One region of the Azospirillum sp. B510 genome, then DNA from elsewhere that is predicted to be linked to it. Evidence: riboswitches for the same ligand, from Rfam matches in the RefSeq annotation. Region 1 holds a riboswitch; each other region holds the start of a gene.
What was found. Region 1 has a riboswitch for cobalamin ahead of AZL_RS04210 (energy-coupling factor ABC transporter permease). Riboswitches for the same ligand answer to the same signal wherever they lie in the genome.

Region 2: another riboswitch for cobalamin. It lies ahead of AZL_RS29045 (CbtB domain-containing protein); the one in region 1 lies ahead of AZL_RS04210 (energy-coupling factor ABC transporter permease).
Region 3: another riboswitch for cobalamin. It lies ahead of AZL_RS02560 (ABC transporter ATP-binding protein); the one in region 1 lies ahead of AZL_RS04210 (energy-coupling factor ABC transporter permease).

Annotation. Positions count from the first base shown of each region.
Region 1 is NC_013854.1:905,407-910,747, reverse strand. It holds gene AZL_RS04220 (DUF2244 domain-containing protein) at 339-884, opposite strand; gene AZL_RS04215 (DUF2946 domain-containing protein) at 955-1,509, opposite strand; cobalamin riboswitch at 1,604-1,853, shown strand; gene AZL_RS04210 (energy-coupling factor ABC transporter permease) at 2,027-2,707, shown strand; gene AZL_RS04205 (DUF2946 family protein) at 2,867-3,295, shown strand; gene AZL_RS36830 (TonB-dependent siderophore receptor) at 3,395-4,051, shown strand; gene AZL_RS33985 (TonB-dependent siderophore receptor) at 3,964-4,737, shown strand; gene AZL_RS04195 (DUF2946 family protein) at 4,867-5,289, shown strand.
Region 2 is NC_013858.1:368,961-374,301, reverse strand. It holds gene cobN (cobaltochelatase subunit CobN) at 1-435, opposite strand, end outside; gene cobW (cobalamin biosynthesis protein CobW) at 600-1,661, opposite strand; gene AZL_RS29050 (CbtA family protein) at 1,675-2,469, opposite strand; gene AZL_RS29045 (CbtB domain-containing protein) at 2,479-2,667, opposite strand; cobalamin riboswitch at 2,712-2,938, opposite strand; gene AZL_RS29040 (ABC transporter ATP-binding protein) at 3,121-3,888, shown strand; gene AZL_RS29035 (ABC transporter ATP-binding protein) at 3,881-4,603, shown strand; gene AZL_RS29030 (DMT family transporter) at 4,768-5,341, shown strand, end outside.
Region 3 is NC_013854.1:550,882-556,222, reverse strand. It holds gene tyrS (tyrosine--tRNA ligase) at 1-162, shown strand, start outside; gene AZL_RS02565 (MBL fold metallo-hydrolase) at 206-1,156, opposite strand; cobalamin riboswitch at 1,587-1,808, shown strand; gene AZL_RS02560 (ABC transporter ATP-binding protein) at 1,931-2,758, shown strand; gene AZL_RS02555 (ABC transporter substrate-binding protein) at 2,830-3,825, shown strand; gene AZL_RS02550 (FecCD family ABC transporter permease) at 3,822-4,901, shown strand; gene AZL_RS02545 (TonB-dependent receptor) at 5,005-5,341, shown strand, end outside.

The DNA of each region.
Region 1 (5,341 bases):
ATGTCAACAGGCCCTAAGAGTTTCAGAGGCGAGCTGTAGATCAACAGGCAGTTCGCCCGAAAGGAGACTATCAGCAGCGGTGATCCGAGCGAGGCGCCCAGATTGGCCTGAGCGAGGATGGTGAAGAAACTTACCAATCAAGCTTTTAGCGCATCGAAATGGCGGATGCCGGTTATGTGCGTGCGCGACAACGGGACACCCCGCACATGGCGGGCCTTCAGCCGCAACCGAATGCCGCCGCCATTTCAAGTGGGCGGGAAAGAAGGCAGACATGCCGTTGCCGGATCGGCCGCTCCGTCCTATGGGCGCAGAAGAGCCGCTAGCAATGTATTGGCAGATCAACGCGATACGGCCGCCGGGCCGAGATGCCGCGCCAGCGCGTTCGCCAGATCCAGCCGCTCGCGCCCGGTTAGGAAGGCGCCGACCGTTTCCGACCGGCCATGGCTGGTCAGGCGCAGACATGGGCCGCCGGGCCGACCGTGCTCGACGATCAGCCGCAGCCAGCCCGTCTGCCATTCGCTGGAGGTCCGCCGCCCTGCCCCGTCGATGCGTTCGACCAGGGTGCGGTCCGGCCAGACGCGGATACGCTCGGACTGCCGCCGGCGCCGTGCATCGCCGATCACCGACCAGATGGCGAAGGCAAGGACGATCAGGGAATAGAGCGCCATCGGCCACGCCCCGAGGCGCAGCCAGGCGAACAGGGTGATTGCGAAATAAGCGGTCAGAACGGCAACGAAGATGAGGCGGCCATTGCGGGTGCCGCTGTCATTGGGGGTGGCAACGGCGTCGAACAGCGGTTCGTCCGTCTTCACCGCGCGATCGGGCGGGACGACGGGGGAGAGCGCTGTCGCGACGGCCGCGTCCCCGAAACAGGTGTCGGGCATGCGGAAGCTCCGGTCAATCGGTCATGGAGCGGCACCGGCAGGTCTGAACCCCACCGATGCCAAGGACGGATCAACCGTTGGCCGGAGGCGCCCGGGCTTGAAGGGAGGATAGGAACCACCCGGCGGCGATGCGGCTGCCAGGCAGGAACTCGGGCCCATGCCGCAAGAATCCGACGGTCACCGGAAGCGGGCCGAGCGGCGGCATCGCCAGACCGCCGACCAGGGGGCACAAGGGGCAGGAGCCATCGGTAACGCCCGCATCGGAAGGGGCGCCGTCCGGGTCGGCCGGGACACCGTGATCGTCCAGAGCCACGGTCTTGAACCCGTCCGCCGTACAGATCACGATCCGATTGGTTTCGGCCCTGGCCGACGAAATCCAGGCGGGCATCCAGGCCCAGGAAACGATCTGGAACAGCAATGCGACCGCTCCGGCCAAACAGCCGGTCCGCCACACCCGTCCCCGTCCGTTCCGCTTCAGCAGCATCCCGCTCCGCCGACCTTGAAACCGTGCCCAGGACACGATGCGGGACACCATAGCCCAGGCGCGATACTTTGGACGAACGCTTTTTGTACGAAGTTTCACATCGGACACCGCGAAGCGGATCGTCGTCCTGACCTCGATCATGTCCCTTTTCCAAAGAAAAGCCCGCCATCCGGCAGGCCGTGCCGGCATCGGGCGAACACCGGGAGTCGCCCTTGACGGCGGGGGCGACCCACCCTACCGTGGGGATGGTTATGGTTCCCCGCATCGTTATGCTGCGGGGCTAAGAGGGAAGCCGGTGCGCCACCCCCGTCAGGGATCGGTAGCAAGTCCGGCGCTGCCCCCGCAACTGTGAGCGGCGAGCCGCATCGTCCAAATCCGTGTCACTGGCGCTTGGCTCCCCTCGGGAGACTGGCCGCGCCGGGAAGGCCGGACGGCGTGGCAACGACCCGCAAGCCAGGAGACCTGCCATAACCAGACGAAAATCCTCGGGCGGGGTGCCCCGGTGATCGCTTGCCGATGCACGGTCCCGACCGGCCCGCTTTCCGCAAGCCATCCATCCGGCATGCCGCTCCAGAGGATCGGGGAACGACGCGCGCGGCTGCCCCCGCGGCGGCCATCCCGACTCATTTCTGGGCAGGTTCGGAAAAGGGAAAGCGGCATGCATATCGAACCCGGCGTCGTCGACGGCGCCAAGATCCTCCTCAGCTACGCAACGGCGGCAGGCGCCTTCGCGCTGGCCGGGAAAATGGCGCTCGATGCCATCCGCAACAATGGCGGGGCCGTTTCGCTGGCGCTGCGCAGCCTGATCACCACGGCTCTCGTCTTCTGCTTCTTCGAAGTTCTGCCGCATCATCCGGTGGGCGTGTCGGAGGTCCACCTCATCCTCGGCTCGACCCTGCTGCTGCTGTTCGGGTCCGGTGCCGCCGCCATCGGCCTCGCCGCCGGCCTGCTGATCCAGGGTGTGTTCTTCGCTCCCTTCGACCTGCCGCAGTACGGCATGAACGTCACCACGCTGTTGGTGCCGCTGTGGGGAATCGGCCTGCTGGCGAAGCGCATCGTTCCGGCCGCCACCCCCTATGTCGAGCTGAAATACTCGCAGGCTCTCGCACTCTCCACCGCCTATCAGGGCGGCATCGTCGCCTGGGTCGCCTTCTGGGCCATCTACGGCCACGGCTTCACGGCGGAGAACCTCGCGGAGGTCGCCAGCTTCGGCGCCGCCTACATGAGCGTCATCATCATCGAGCCGCTGGCGGACCTCGCGGTCCTGGCCGCCGCCAAGGCACTGCACCGTTACAGCCAGGGGCCGCTGTTCAACCAGCGCCTTCACCAGGGCGCCTGACCAGCCTCATCCCATCGGACGGCGGCGCCCGTCCGTCCGATGGGATGCCTTGCGGCCCGGGTCACCGGCTCTGCGTTGTGGCTTGCCCGGCTTCCGCTTCCGTGCGATGACATGGCTGCCGCAACCTTCGGCGGTACCTGCCGTAAGCGACCATCCCCCGTGTTCTTTTCCCGCTCCGTCATGGACCGCGTCCGCCGAGCCGGCCTTCTGGCCGGAGCGCTGGCGTTCGTTGTCCAGATGATGGTGTGGAGCGCGACGATGCCGGCGATGGCGCTGGACGGACTGCCGCCGGATGCGGAAACCATCGCCATCTGTTCCGCCGACGGCATCAAGACGATTGTCGTCGGGTCGGATGGGCTGGCTCCTCCGGCCCCCACCGATGATGGCTCCGGGGCCACCGGCCCGGTGAAGGATCACTGCCCGCTCTGCCCGACCGTCACCGGTGCGGGGCTTCCGCCGCAGGCGCAGACGTCCCTGCCTGCCGAGACCATGGCGGCGGCCGACGCCAGAGCCCTGCCCGGCGCCGTGATCGCGGCCGGCTGGTTCCTGTCCAGTCTCCAGGCCCGCGCGCCGCCTGCCGCCGGCTGAACCGGCACCCCCCTCCCCTTTCCATCCGCATCACGAGCGAAGCCTTTGGCATGGCGTGACCGTCACGCCTGCTCTCTTCTGCGCGCCTGCACCATCCCCATGCCGCGCTTCCGGGCGAACTGGGCGACGGCCGGCCGTGGGAAATGGCTGACCGATGATCGGACATCACCCATTCTTTATGAAAGTGCATCATCCCTCATGACGTTCACTCATGGACAGGGCGCACTCCTGCTGGTCGGCGCCGTGGTGCTGTCGACGGGCACTGTCTCGGCTCAGGACGCTGTGCAACTGGAACCGATCACGCTCTATGCAGGCAAAGACGGCGCCGTCATCGACGGATATCGGGCCGTTACCACGAACAGCGCGACCAAGACGGAAACCCCGTTGAAGGAAACGCCGCAATCGGTCGTGGTCGTGACGCCGCAGCTGCTGCGCGATCAGGGCGTGACCACCATTGCCGAAGGGTTGCTGATGTATATGGACATGATGCCGGTCGGCTCGGTGGATCTGCTGACCCCGTCGGCATGGCCGAAATGGACCATGCCCCAGGGGTTGGCCATGACCGACGGCGACGCCACCTACACGACGGCGGGCGGCTTCGCTCAGCTCTGCAATCCACGCTCGGAAAGCTCCATCTCCTGGGCGGCCTGCGGCTGGCCTATCTGGGAATGGATTCGGTATCGATCAATTATGCCCGCACCGACACGCTCAACGAGACGCGGATCCTGCCCCGCATCGGCGCCGTCTATGACCTGACCGACCGGATTTCGGCGTTCGCCAGCTATTCCGAAGGCATGAAGGCCAATCCCTTCACCTTCTACGCCGGCAGCCCCAAGCTCGAATATTCCCGCCAGGCCGAAATCAGGGTCAAGTTCGACAGCGGGACGGGGCTTTCCGGCAGCCTGGCCGCCTTTCGGATCGAGCGGGAGAACGTCCCCGTTACCAACCCGACCGACCCCTTCATGCTGACCAGCATTCCCGAAGGCCAGCAGATGTCGAAAGGCTTCGAGGCCGATCTGGTCTGGCAGCCGTCGGGCCCATGGAAGCTGATCGCGAACTACGCCTACACCAGGGCTGAGCTGACCGCGGACATTCCCAATGGCGCGCCGGCGGGATCGACGCTGCCGGGCGTTCCCCGCCATTCGGGCGGTCTGTGGCTGGACTACGACACCCGCACCGCGGACAGTGAGGGCTGGCGCGTGGGTGGCGGGATCCATGCGGTGTCGTCAGCCAACATCGACCAGATGAACCTCTACAAGACCGCCGGCTACGCGACGATCGACGCGTCGGCCAGCTACACTGGCGATCGGTTCTCGGTCGGGCTCTTCGCCAAGAACCTGACCGACCGCAATTACTTCACGCCGTATTACAGGTATCTCGACGGGCGCGCGGCGCGCGGCGAAGGCCGGAAGATCCTTCTCAACGGCACCAAGACCTTCTGAGTGGACAGGCATCGCAAGGCCAGCCAGCCCGATGCCCCTTTTCGGAGTAATGACTTGCCCGGATCCGTGTTCCGTGCAATGACTTGACCGTCTCGCCCGATGGCGGCCCCCCAGGAGCAAACGGGTCCCGTGCCTCGCCTCCCCCCCCTCATCGACCGCATCCGCCGGGTCGGCCTTATGGCCGGCGCGATGGCATTTGTGCTCCAGATGATGGTGTGGAGCATGGTGATGCCGGCGATGGCGCTGGATGGAGCCCCGGCGGGTGCCGAAGCCGTCACCATCTGTTCCCCGAACGGCTTCAAGACAGTGTTCATCGGGTCCGACGGCCAGCCGGTCGCCCCCGAAGACGGCTCCGGTTCCGGCAATGCGGCGAAGGATCACTGCCCGCTCTGCCCGACCGTCACTGGTGCCGGGCTCCCGCCACAGGTGCAGACGGCCATTCCCGCCGAGAGCATGGCGATGACCGATGCCCGGACCCTGCCCGGCGACGTGATCGCGGCCGGCTGGTTCCTGTCCAGTCTCCAGGCCCGCGCACCGCCTGCCGCCGGCTGAGCCGGCGCTCCCTTCCCTTTCCGTCCGCACTCCGAACGGCGCTTCCACCGCG
Region 2 (5,341 bases), on a different replicon from region 1:
GCCCTCGGTGAAATAGCGCCACAGCCGGTCGGCGGTCTCCGGCGGGACCGTGCCGTAGGCGGCGAGGCCGGGGTCGGGCTGCGCCTCGCCGGACAGGACGGCCAGCGGGATGCCGCGCTCGCGGCACAGCGCGGAGAGACGGTCGAGGCCGTAGCGCCAATAGCCGCTGCCGCCGAGCAGGCGCAGGACCACCAGCTTCGCCTTGGCGACGACGGTATCGGCATGGAGATCGACCGACAGCGGATGGCCGAGCCGGTTGAGGTTGGCGAGGCGGAGGCTGGGCAGCGACGCGCGTCCCGTCCGCCACGCGGCGGCGAGCGCGGTCAGGTCGCTGTCGGAAAAGGACAGCATGACGATGTCGGCCGGCGTCTGTCCCAGATCTTCCGCCTGGGGGCCGGCGTCCAGTTCGTCCTGGCGGGCGGCGAGCAGATGCATGGGTGTCCGAGGCTATGTTCAAAGAGTGGGGACGCCTGTTCCCACCCTAACCCTCCCCCGCTGGGCGGGAGAGGGAGTAAGCACTTGATTGGAAAGGTGGTGGCAGTCCCTTCCCTGTGAAGCGGGGGAGTTGGGGTGGGGCAAAAGCAGCGGCACCCTAACCCCTACCCAACGACCGCCCGCGTCACCGCGTCGCGGTCGAGCCCGGTCTCGCCGATCACCACCAGGCGGCTGCGGCGCTCCTCGCCCGGCTTCCACAAGCGGTCGTAATGGGTCTGGATGCGGGTGCCGACACCCTGGACCAGCAGGCGCATCGGCTTGCCGGGCACGTCGATGAAGCCCTTCAGGCGCAGCACGCCATGCAGGCCGGCGACCTGTTCCAGTGTCATCGCCAGAGCGGCCGGGTCGGGCTGCGCCGGCAACTCCACCACGAAGCTGGTGAAGTCGTCGTGGTCGTGGCCCTCTTCGTCGTCATGGTGGCTGGGACGGTTGGCGAGATCGTCCTCCACCGCGGCGCCGACGCCGAGCAGGACCAGCGGGTCGACGGCACCCTGGGAGGCCCGCACCAGCTTGGCGTCGCGGCCGACCGTGTGGGACAGGGCGCCGCGGATCAGATCCTCGACGCGGGCGAGGTCGCCGGATGCTACCAGATCGGTCTTGTTGACGACGATCAGGTCGGCGCAGAGCAGCTGATCCTCGAACACCTCCTCGATCGGCGTTTCATGATCGACGGTGCCGGCGGCGTCGCGCTGGGCCTCCAGCGCGGCGGGATCGGGGGCGAAGCGGCCTTCCGCGGCGGCGGCGGCGTCAACCACGGCGATGACGCCGTCCACCGTGACCCGCGTCTTGATCGCCGGCCAGTGGAAGGCCTGGACCAGCGGCTTGGGCAGGGCCAGACCGCTGGTCTCGATCACGATATGCTCGGGCGGCTCCGGCCGGGCCAGCAGCTTCTCGATGGCCGGGACGAAGTCGTCGGCGACGGTGCAGCACAGGCAGCCGTTCGCCAGCTCGATCACGTCGTCCTCGGTGCAGGTCGGGTTGCCGCAGGCGCGCAGGATGTCGCCGTCGATGCCGACATCGCCGAACTCGTTGATGATCAGCGCCAGCCGGCGGCCATCGGCCTTTTCCAGCAGGCTGCGGATCAACGTGGTCTTTCCGGCGCCGAGGAAGCCGGTGATGACGGTCGCCGGCACCTTGCCGGCGGCCGTTTTCGCAAGAGCGGACATGGAGTGCGCCTCCTTAGCGCGCGCCGGGCTGGGCCCGCAGGGCCGGGCGGGATTCGGCCTCGCCGACGAGAGCGCTCATCAGCCAGCCGCAGGCCGAGCCCAGGATCGCCCAGAACAGCGCGGCCCCGCCGAGAGAGGCGGCGACGAAGCGGGCGGCCAGTTCCGGCGGAACCGCACCCTCGGCGCTTTCCGGATGCGGGGCGCCGATCAGGTGGGGCAATGCCGCGGCCAGAACGGCGACGGCGATGACCAGACGGTTGCGGGCGAAGGCGAAGGCCAGCAGGCAGACGCCGGCTCCGGCGGCGGCGGACAGCCACCAGAGCTGGCGCAGCTCCAGTTCCGCCCCGGCCATGCCCGGCAGTTCCGGGGCCAGGCCGAAGGAGGGCGCCAGCGAGACGGCGACGAAGCCCCCCATGCCCCATACCAGCCCGCGCCGCGCATCGACAGGCCGGCCGGCCAGCAGGATCGCGGCCCCCAACAAAAGCGCATAGGCGACGCCGGTGATCAGGTCGGCGACGATGGTCAGGCCGATGCGCTGGATCGCCTCGTCCAGCGAGGTCGGCACGCCTTCGCCGATCTGGCGCACCGGACCATGCTGGTGGCCATCGGCAGGGCTGGCGGCAGGGCTGGCGGCCGGGGCGGCGGCAGTGGCCGTAGCCGTCGTGGCCGGAGGCGGGGTCACCACCTCGTATTTCTCGGCTTCGAGGATCAGCGGGACGGTGGTCGCCTGCTGAACGACGGACGCGGCCGTGCCGGAGAGCACGCCCGCGACCAGTGCGGCTGTGAACAGCCGCCGGATCAGTTCCATGACCCTGGCTTAGTGGCAGGGGAACGCGAAGGAATGACGGGTGTCGTGGGCCGCGTCATGGATCTGCTGCGGCTGGGCGAAGCCGACGCCGTACAGCAGGAAGCTGCCGAGCAGGATGGCGGCGAAGGCGGCGACCGCGGTCTGGGCGGCGCTACGGGTCGCGGAACCGGTTGCGGTGTGAAGCGAACGCGTGGTCATGGACCGATATCCTTGTTCTCCCGCCACACCCGGCGGGGTTGGGAAAAATTGATGCGTCCGGCGGCAGGTTTCCTGGCTCGCGGGTCGCCGCATCGCCGTCCGCCTTCCCGGCCGTCAAGGACCAGTGGCATAATGGACAGGACGCTCGCCGCACACAGTTGCGGGGGCAGCCGCGGCATTGGACCAGTCCAGAGGGTCGGTCCGCACCGCATTCCCTATTATCCCAGCCGTCCGTCAGGACGGGCGGGGCACCGTCGGACGGCCACCATCGCAGCGCCGCGCCGCTTTGGCAAGCCCGCAATCCGATATCCGCCCTGCGGACGGTCTTGCGCAGTGGCATTTTGGGTGCTGTGATGTTTGATAGACGGAGAGTCCGCAAGTGTGATGTTTTCCGCCGCAAGGATTTGGCGGATGAAGGACGCCGCAAAGACCGGAGGGGGGAATTCGCGACCGATGACCGCCGCAGCGAACGACGACATCATCCTGGAAGCGCGCAACCTGACGAAGGAGTTCAAGGGATTCGTGGCGGTTCGGGACGTGAACCTGAAGGTCCGCCGCGGCACCATCCATGCGCTGATCGGCCCGAACGGCGCCGGCAAGAGCACGGTGTTCAACCTGCTGACCAAGTTCCTCACCCCCACGCGCGGGCAGATCCTCTACAAGGGCCGCGACATCACCCGCACCAAGCCGGCCGACATCGCATTGATGGGTCTGGTCCGCTCCTTCCAGATCTCCGCCGTCTTCCCGCATCTCAGCGTGCTGGAGAATGTCCGGGTGGCGCTTCAACGCCCGCTCGGTACCAGCTTCCATTTCTGGAAGTCCGAGTCGTCGCTCCATGAGCTGCATGGCCGGGCGCTGGAACTGATCGAGGCGGTGAACCTCACGCCCTGGGCCGGCCATCCGGCGGCGGAGCTGCCCTATGGCCGCAAGCGCGCGCTGGAGATCGCCACCACGCTGGCGCTCGACCCCGAGGTGATGCTGCTGGACGAACCGCTGGCCGGCATGGGCCATGAGGACATCGAGGGCACCGCGGCCCTGATCAAGCGCGTCGCCGCCGACCGCACCGTGCTGATGGTCGAGCACAACCTGTCGGTCGTCGCCCACCTGTCGGACAGCATCACCGTGCTTCGCCGCGGCGAGATCCTGGCGGAGGGGCCGTACGAGACCGTCTCCAGGAACCCGCAGGTGATGGAAGCCTATATGGGGACCGGACATGCCTGACGGGGGCAACACGAAGACCGCCATGCTGGAGATCGCCGACCTGCATGGCTTCTACGGCGAAAGCCATGTGCTGCACGGTGTCGGCCTGGAGGTTCGCCGGGGCGAGGTGGTGACGCTGCTGGGCCGCAACGGCGCCGGCAAGACCTCGACCATGCGCGCCATCATGGGCATCATGGGCAGGCGCACCGGCTCGATCCGTTTCCAGGGCCAGGAGCTGATCGGCATGGCGCAGCACAGGATCCCGCGGCTCGGCATCGGCTATGTGCCGGAGGAGCGCGGCATCTTCTCCTCCCTCAGCGTCGACGAAAATCTGACGCTGCCGCCGGTGGTCAAGGAGGGCGGGATGACGGTCGCGCAGATCCACGACCTGTTCCCCAACCTGAAGGGCCGCGGCGGCACCCAGGGCACGCGGCTGTCGGGCGGCGAGCAGCAGATGCTGGCCATCGCCCGCATCCTGCGCACCGGCGCCACCCTGATCCTGCTGGACGAGCCGACCGAGGGACTCGCTCCGGTGATCATCGAGCAGATCGGCGTCGCGGTGCGGGCGTTGAAGCGGCGCGGGTTCACCATCCTGCTCGTGGAGCAGAATTTCCGCTTCGCCGCCACCATCGCCGACCGCCATTACGTGATGGAGGAGGGCCATGTGGTCGACATGATCCCCAACGACCAGCTCCATGCCAACATGGACAAGCTGCACACCTATCTGGGGGTGTAGGCCGTCCGGCTCCCCATCATCCCCGGATCGGGGTGCGGGTTCCGGCAACCGTGACGCGGTTGGCTGGAAGCGGTTCACGGCGTATCTTGCCCGCGTCACCCGACCGTTTCGATCCGAAGCGGCCGGCCCTCCGACGGGAGCAGGGGATGCACAGGACAGCCAAGATGCGCGGCGCCCTGGCGGCGGCCTGCGCCGCCTTCTGCTGGGGTGGCGCGACCGTCCTGTCGAAATCCGCGCTCGACGAGGTGACGCCGATCGCCCTGCTGGTCTTGCAGTTGAGCGCGAGCGTGGTCGTCCTGTGGTCGGTCATCCTTCTTACGCGCCGTCCTGTGCCGCCCTGGAGGAACTGCCGCGTCATCACGCTGTTGGGGCTGCTGGAGCCCGGTGCCGCCTATCTGCTGGGGTTGATCGGCCTTGTTTCGATCCGCGCCGGCGACGCGACGCTGATTCAGGCGTTCGAGGCGATCATGATCGTGGTCCTGTCGGCCTGCCTTCTGAAAGTCCGGCCAACCGCGGGCTTCGTGCTTCTGTCCGCTGTCGCCCTTGCCGGCCTGGCGGTAACCCTGGGCGCGTTCGGCCCGCGCGACGGCGCAGGGTCGCCCTTCGGCATCGCGATGGTCTTTCTCGCCACCGCCGGCGCCGCCCTGTATGTGGTGCTCAGTTCACGGCTGCTGGTCGACCATGACCCGATCGTCGTCGTGGGGCTTCAGCAACTGTCGGCGCTGGCGCTCGCTCTTG
Region 3 (5,341 bases), 350 kb from region 1:
GCCGGCCTGTCGGCCTCCAAGGGGGCGGCGCGGCGGCTGATCCGCGAGGGCGGCGCCCGGCTGGACGGCCAGCCGGTGAGCGACGAGGCGGCGACCCTGACCGCGCCGGCCGTGCTGTCGGCCGGCCGCAAGCGCCATGTCAGGCTGATTGTCGCAGGCTGATCGTCTCCAGTTGATCGGCGCCGCCCGACGGGAGGAGGTGGCGTCAGCCTTCCAGCTGGCGCCACATCTCCAGATCGCGCTCGGCGGTCCAGATGCGGGGATCGCTGTGGCCCGACGCCTCGTCATAGGCGCGGGTGACGTTGAAGGGCATGCAATGGTCGAAGATCACCCAATGGCCGAACTTCGGCTTCAGCACGGCGTAGCTGTCCTTGTAGACGGTCCGCAGATCCTTGCCGGCGGCGACGCCCTGCTTCACCAGCTCGAACAGCTCGGCAGTGAAGGCGCGGGTGCCACGCAGCCCTTCCCGCACCTGTTCCGGCGTGGTCAGGGCGGCACCGCGGCCCGGCACCAGCTTCTCCGGCTCCAGGGCGGCGATGGCGTCGAGCGTCGCCGGCCAATGGGTGAAGTAGGCGTCGCCGCAATAGGGGGTGGCGCCATACTCGACCAGATCGCCGGAGAACAGGATTTTCTCCCGGGGCAGCCAGACCACCGTGTCGCCCTTGCTGTGGCCACGGCCAAGTTGCAGCAAGCGCACCTCCAGCGAGCCGAGCCATAGCGTCATGTGGCCACGGAAGGTGATGGTCGGCCAGGTGAGGCCGGGAACCGATTCGACGGCGCGGAAAAGCCGGGGGAAGCGGCCGATCTCGCTCGCCATGTCGGCCTCGCCGCGCTCGACGATCAGGTCGCGGGTGTCCTCGCTGGCGATGATCTGTTCCGGCGCATAGCCCGAGGCGCCCAGCACCCGCACCGCGTGGTAATGCGACAGCACGACATGGCGGATCGGCTTGTCGGTGACCTCGCGGATGCGGCGGATGACATCCTGGGCCATCACCGGCGTCGCCTGGGTGTCGATCACCATCACCGCGTCGTCGCCGATGACGATGCCGGTGTTGGGATCGCCCTCCGCCGTGTAGGCGTAGGCATTGTCCGACAGCTTGTCGAAACTGACGGTCTTCTCGTCCAGGTCGGCATGCGAGGCGAAATTCTTGGACATCCGGTTTCTCCACAGGTGCCGGCGACGCCCCCCTGCCCTCCCGGAGGATCGCCGGCCATTGATCGGTTGGGCCAACCATATCGTTTCATATGAAACCATGCAACGCGTTTGAGGCACCGAGGCCGACTGAGACCGGCGACCGGCGGGTTGACGCAACCGGGCGACGATGGCAGCCGGGTCGTCGCCCAGGCAGGCACGAGCATTCTTGCGACGATCTTCCGCTTGCCCTGTCCCGATCGAACAGATACGTTATGTTATAACATAACATTTTGATGCTCCGTTGCGACGAACAGCCGAACCACCATGACGACACCCCTTCTCCGGATCGCTGTGCGGGCGACACTCCCGCGAACCCGCCAGGCATGGACCGGGTCGGGGAAATCGCGCGGCCTCCCCCATGCCGGTCTTGACCGCCGACGCCGGCTCGCTCATCACTATCCCCGGTTCTGGTTCTTCCGGCGGCATCCGCCGGAAGCTAAGAGGGAACCCGGTGAGCCGCGCCGAGCGGCGAGACCGGGGCTGCCCCCGCAACTGTGAGCGGCGAGCCGATCCGTCATTTTCCGCCACTGGCGCCCCTCGCGGCGCTGGGAAGGCTGGACGGACCGGCGACGACCCGCAAGCCAGGAGACCTGCCAGCACCACGATCAACGTCCTCGGGCGGGGTGTCCCGGTGGAACGCTTGCCATGCGCGTGCCCGGATTCCGCGACCGGTTCCGCCCCGCATGCCGCAAGGCGTCCGCCCACACGCTCCGCCCGCCACGGCAGGAAGCACGGATGACGCCCACGCCTTTCCCCATCGCGGCCTCCCACCCCGGCCGCCCGGCCGCCCGCTCCCCCGCCATCGCGGTGACGGGGCTGAGTTGCCGGCTGGCCGGCCGCGCGGTCCTGTCTGACATCGGCTTCAGCGTCGCGGAGGGGATGGTCCTCGGCATTCTCGGACCGAACGGCTCCGGCAAATCGACGCTGCTGCGCTGCCTTGCCGGGCTTCAGGCCCCCTCGGCCGGAACCATCCGCGTCGAGGGAGCCGATCCGCGGGCCGTCGGGCCGGCGGCGTTGGCCCGCCGTCTGGCGTTGCAGGCGCAGGACAGCAGCCCCGCCCTCGGCTTCACCGTGCGCGACGTGGTCGCCATGGGGCGGCTGGCCCATCGCCGTTCGGTCTTTTCCGGAGACGGGGCGGAGGATCGCGCCATCGTCGACGAGGCTCTGGCCCGGCTGGATCTCGCGGCCCTGGCCGACCGCCCGGTCGAACAGCTGTCGGGCGGCGAGCGGCAGCGGGTGATGATCGCCCGCGCCCTGGCCCAGCGCCCGCGCATCCTGCTGCTGGACGAGCCGACCAACCATCTCGACATCCAGCACCGCTTCGCCATCCTCGATCTGGTGCGCTCGCTCGGCATCACCGTGGTGATGACGCTGCATGAGATCGATCTGGCCGCGCGCTGGTGCGACCGCCTCCTGCTGCTGAAGGATGGCCGCCTTCAGGCCGACGCCGTCCCGGACGAGGCGCTGACCGCCGAGCGCCTGACCGCCGTCTACCGGGTCGCCGCCACTGTCGACCGCCACCCCGGCGACGGCCGGCTGCGCATCGAGCTGTCGCCCCTCTGACCCCCGTTCCGCTTCCCCCGTTCCGCCTCCCCAGTCCCGTTCCCTCCGCCGCCCTCCCGACTGGACCCCGCATGCCCCCAGCCCCCGTCCGTACCCTCCTGGCCGCGTTCGGCCTCGCCCTCGCCCCCGCCATCCCTGCGGGGGCGCTCGCCCAAACCCCTCCGGCCGGCTATCCGGTCGAGATCGCCAACTGCTTCGACACCACGCGTTTCGACGCTCCGCCCAAGCGGCCGATGGTCAACGACGTCAACATGACCCAGACCATGATCGATCTCGGTCTGGCCGACCGGCTGGTCGCGGTGTCCGGCATCGCCGGGGCCGAGCGCCACCTGATCGCCCCGCCCGGCGTGGTCGCCGCCCTGCCCCAGCTGCCCGACCGCGCCCCGACGCTGGAGGCGGTGCTGGCCGCCAACCCCGACTTCCTGTTCGCCGGCTGGAGTTACGGCTTCAACGAGGCGCGCGGCCTGACCCCGGCCCGCCTCGCCGAGTTGGGCGTGGCCACCTACACGCTGCGGGAAAGCTGCATCCGCATCGGCCGGCGCGAGCCGATCAGCATGGACACCCTCTATGCCGATCTGCTGGCGCTGGGCCGCATCTTCGGCATCGCCGACCGGGCCGAGGCGATGGTGGCCGATTTCCGCCGCCGCGTCGCCGCGGTGACCCGGAGGATCGGCGGAGCCACGCAAAGGCCGCGCGTGATGTATTGCGACGATTGCCACACCGACGCCGCCCCGCTGTCGGTTGGGCGCGAGGGCATGACCAGCCTGCTGATGGAGCTGGCCGGCGGCCGCAACATCTTCGACGACATCCCCGACAGCTATGTCCGGGTCAGCTGGGAGGAGATGGCCCGGCGCGACCCGCAATGGATCATCGTCAGCGACCACCGCGTCCCGGCCGAGGCCGCCATCCGCTATCTGCTGTCCGCCCCGCAGCTGGCCGATGTCGAGGCGGTGCGCAAACGCCAGTTCATCGTCCTGACCTATGCCGAACAGACGCCCTCGACACGCGACGTCGACGCGCTGGAACGCATGGCCCGCACGCTGCACCCGGAGCTGTTCCAGCCATGAGCCGCCCGCGGATTCCGCCGCTCTGCCTGCTGCTGGCGACCATTCTGCTGCTGTCCCTGGTCGCGGCGGTCGGCTTCGGCGCCGCCCGCATCCCGCTGCCGACCGTCTGGTCGGTGGTCTCGCACGAGCTGTGGCCCGGCCTCTTCCCGGCGGACGGCATCAGCCGGGCGGAGCGCAACATCGTCTGGGAGCTGCGGCTGCCGCGCGTGCTGCTGGGGGCGCTGGCCGGCGCCGGGCTGGCGGCGGTTGGGGCGGTGTTGCAGGTGGTGACGCGCAACCCGCTGGCCGACCCCTATCTGTTCGGGGTGTCGGCCGGCGCCTCGGTCGGGGCGGTGAGCGTCATCCTGTTCGCCGGCGCCATCGCCACGCTGCCGGTGATCGGCGGCGTTTGGCAATTCCTGAGCCAGGCCCTGGGCCAGTCCCTGAGCCTGCCCACAGCCGCCTTCCTCGGCGCGCTCGCCGCCATGCTGGCGGTCTTCGCCGCCGCGCGCGGACGCGACGGCGGTGTGACCAGTGACCGGCTGGTGCTGACCGGCGTCGCCGTCGCCTTCATCCTGCACGCCGTCACCAACACGCTGATCGTCGCGAGCGCCGACCGCAGCGCCGACGCCGCCCTGTTCTGGATGATGGGCGGCTTCGGCACCGCGCGCTGGAGCGTGCTGCCCGCCCCCGCCCTGACCACCTTGTGCGGGCTCGGCTGGCTGTGGCTGCGCGCCGACAGGATCAACACGCTGGCGCTGGGCGACGACGCCGCCCGCTCGCTCGGCGGCGACCCCGGACGGCTGCGGCTGGAGCTGTTCGCCGTCACCGCCCTGATGACCGGCGCGCTGGTGTCGGCCTGCGGCAGCATCGGCTTCGTCGGGCTGGTGCTGCCCCACATCGCCCGCCTGCTGGTCGGCGGCCATCTGCGGGGGCTGCTGCCGGTGGCGGCGCTCGGCGGAGCGCTGCTGCTGCTGTGGGTCGACGCCGCCGCCCGCACGCTGTTCGCCCCGCGCGAAATCCCGGTCGGCATGGCCACCGCGCTGGTCGGCGGCGCCTTCTTCCTCTGGCTGATGCGCCGCCGCCCCGCCCCCTGACGCCGTCCGAGGCTTCCCGAACCATCCCCCCACCGCGAAGCCCCGCCTTCGCGGATCGCCCCCTCATGCCCTTTTCCCAAGCCACCCTGGAGACACTCACCCGATGCCACCCGCCCGCTTCGCCTCGCGCCGCCCCTCCGCCCCGCTGGCGACCCTGCTTCTGGTCGCCGCCTCCGTCGCGCCGTTCCCCGCCGACGCCGAGGACGCCACCCCGCCGCCGCCCCCGCCGCTGACGCTCGCCCCCGTCACGGTGACCGGCCGCCCGGCGGACGCCGCCCCGTCCGGACTGGCGCCCGGATTGGCGCTCGACCGGCCCAACAGCGGCGGCAGCCGGCTGGACCTCACCCCGCTGGAAACCCCGGCCAGCGTCGAGGTGATCGCCGGCCGGACCATCCGCGAGCGTGGCCAGACCAGCGTGACCGAGGCCGTCACCCAGAACG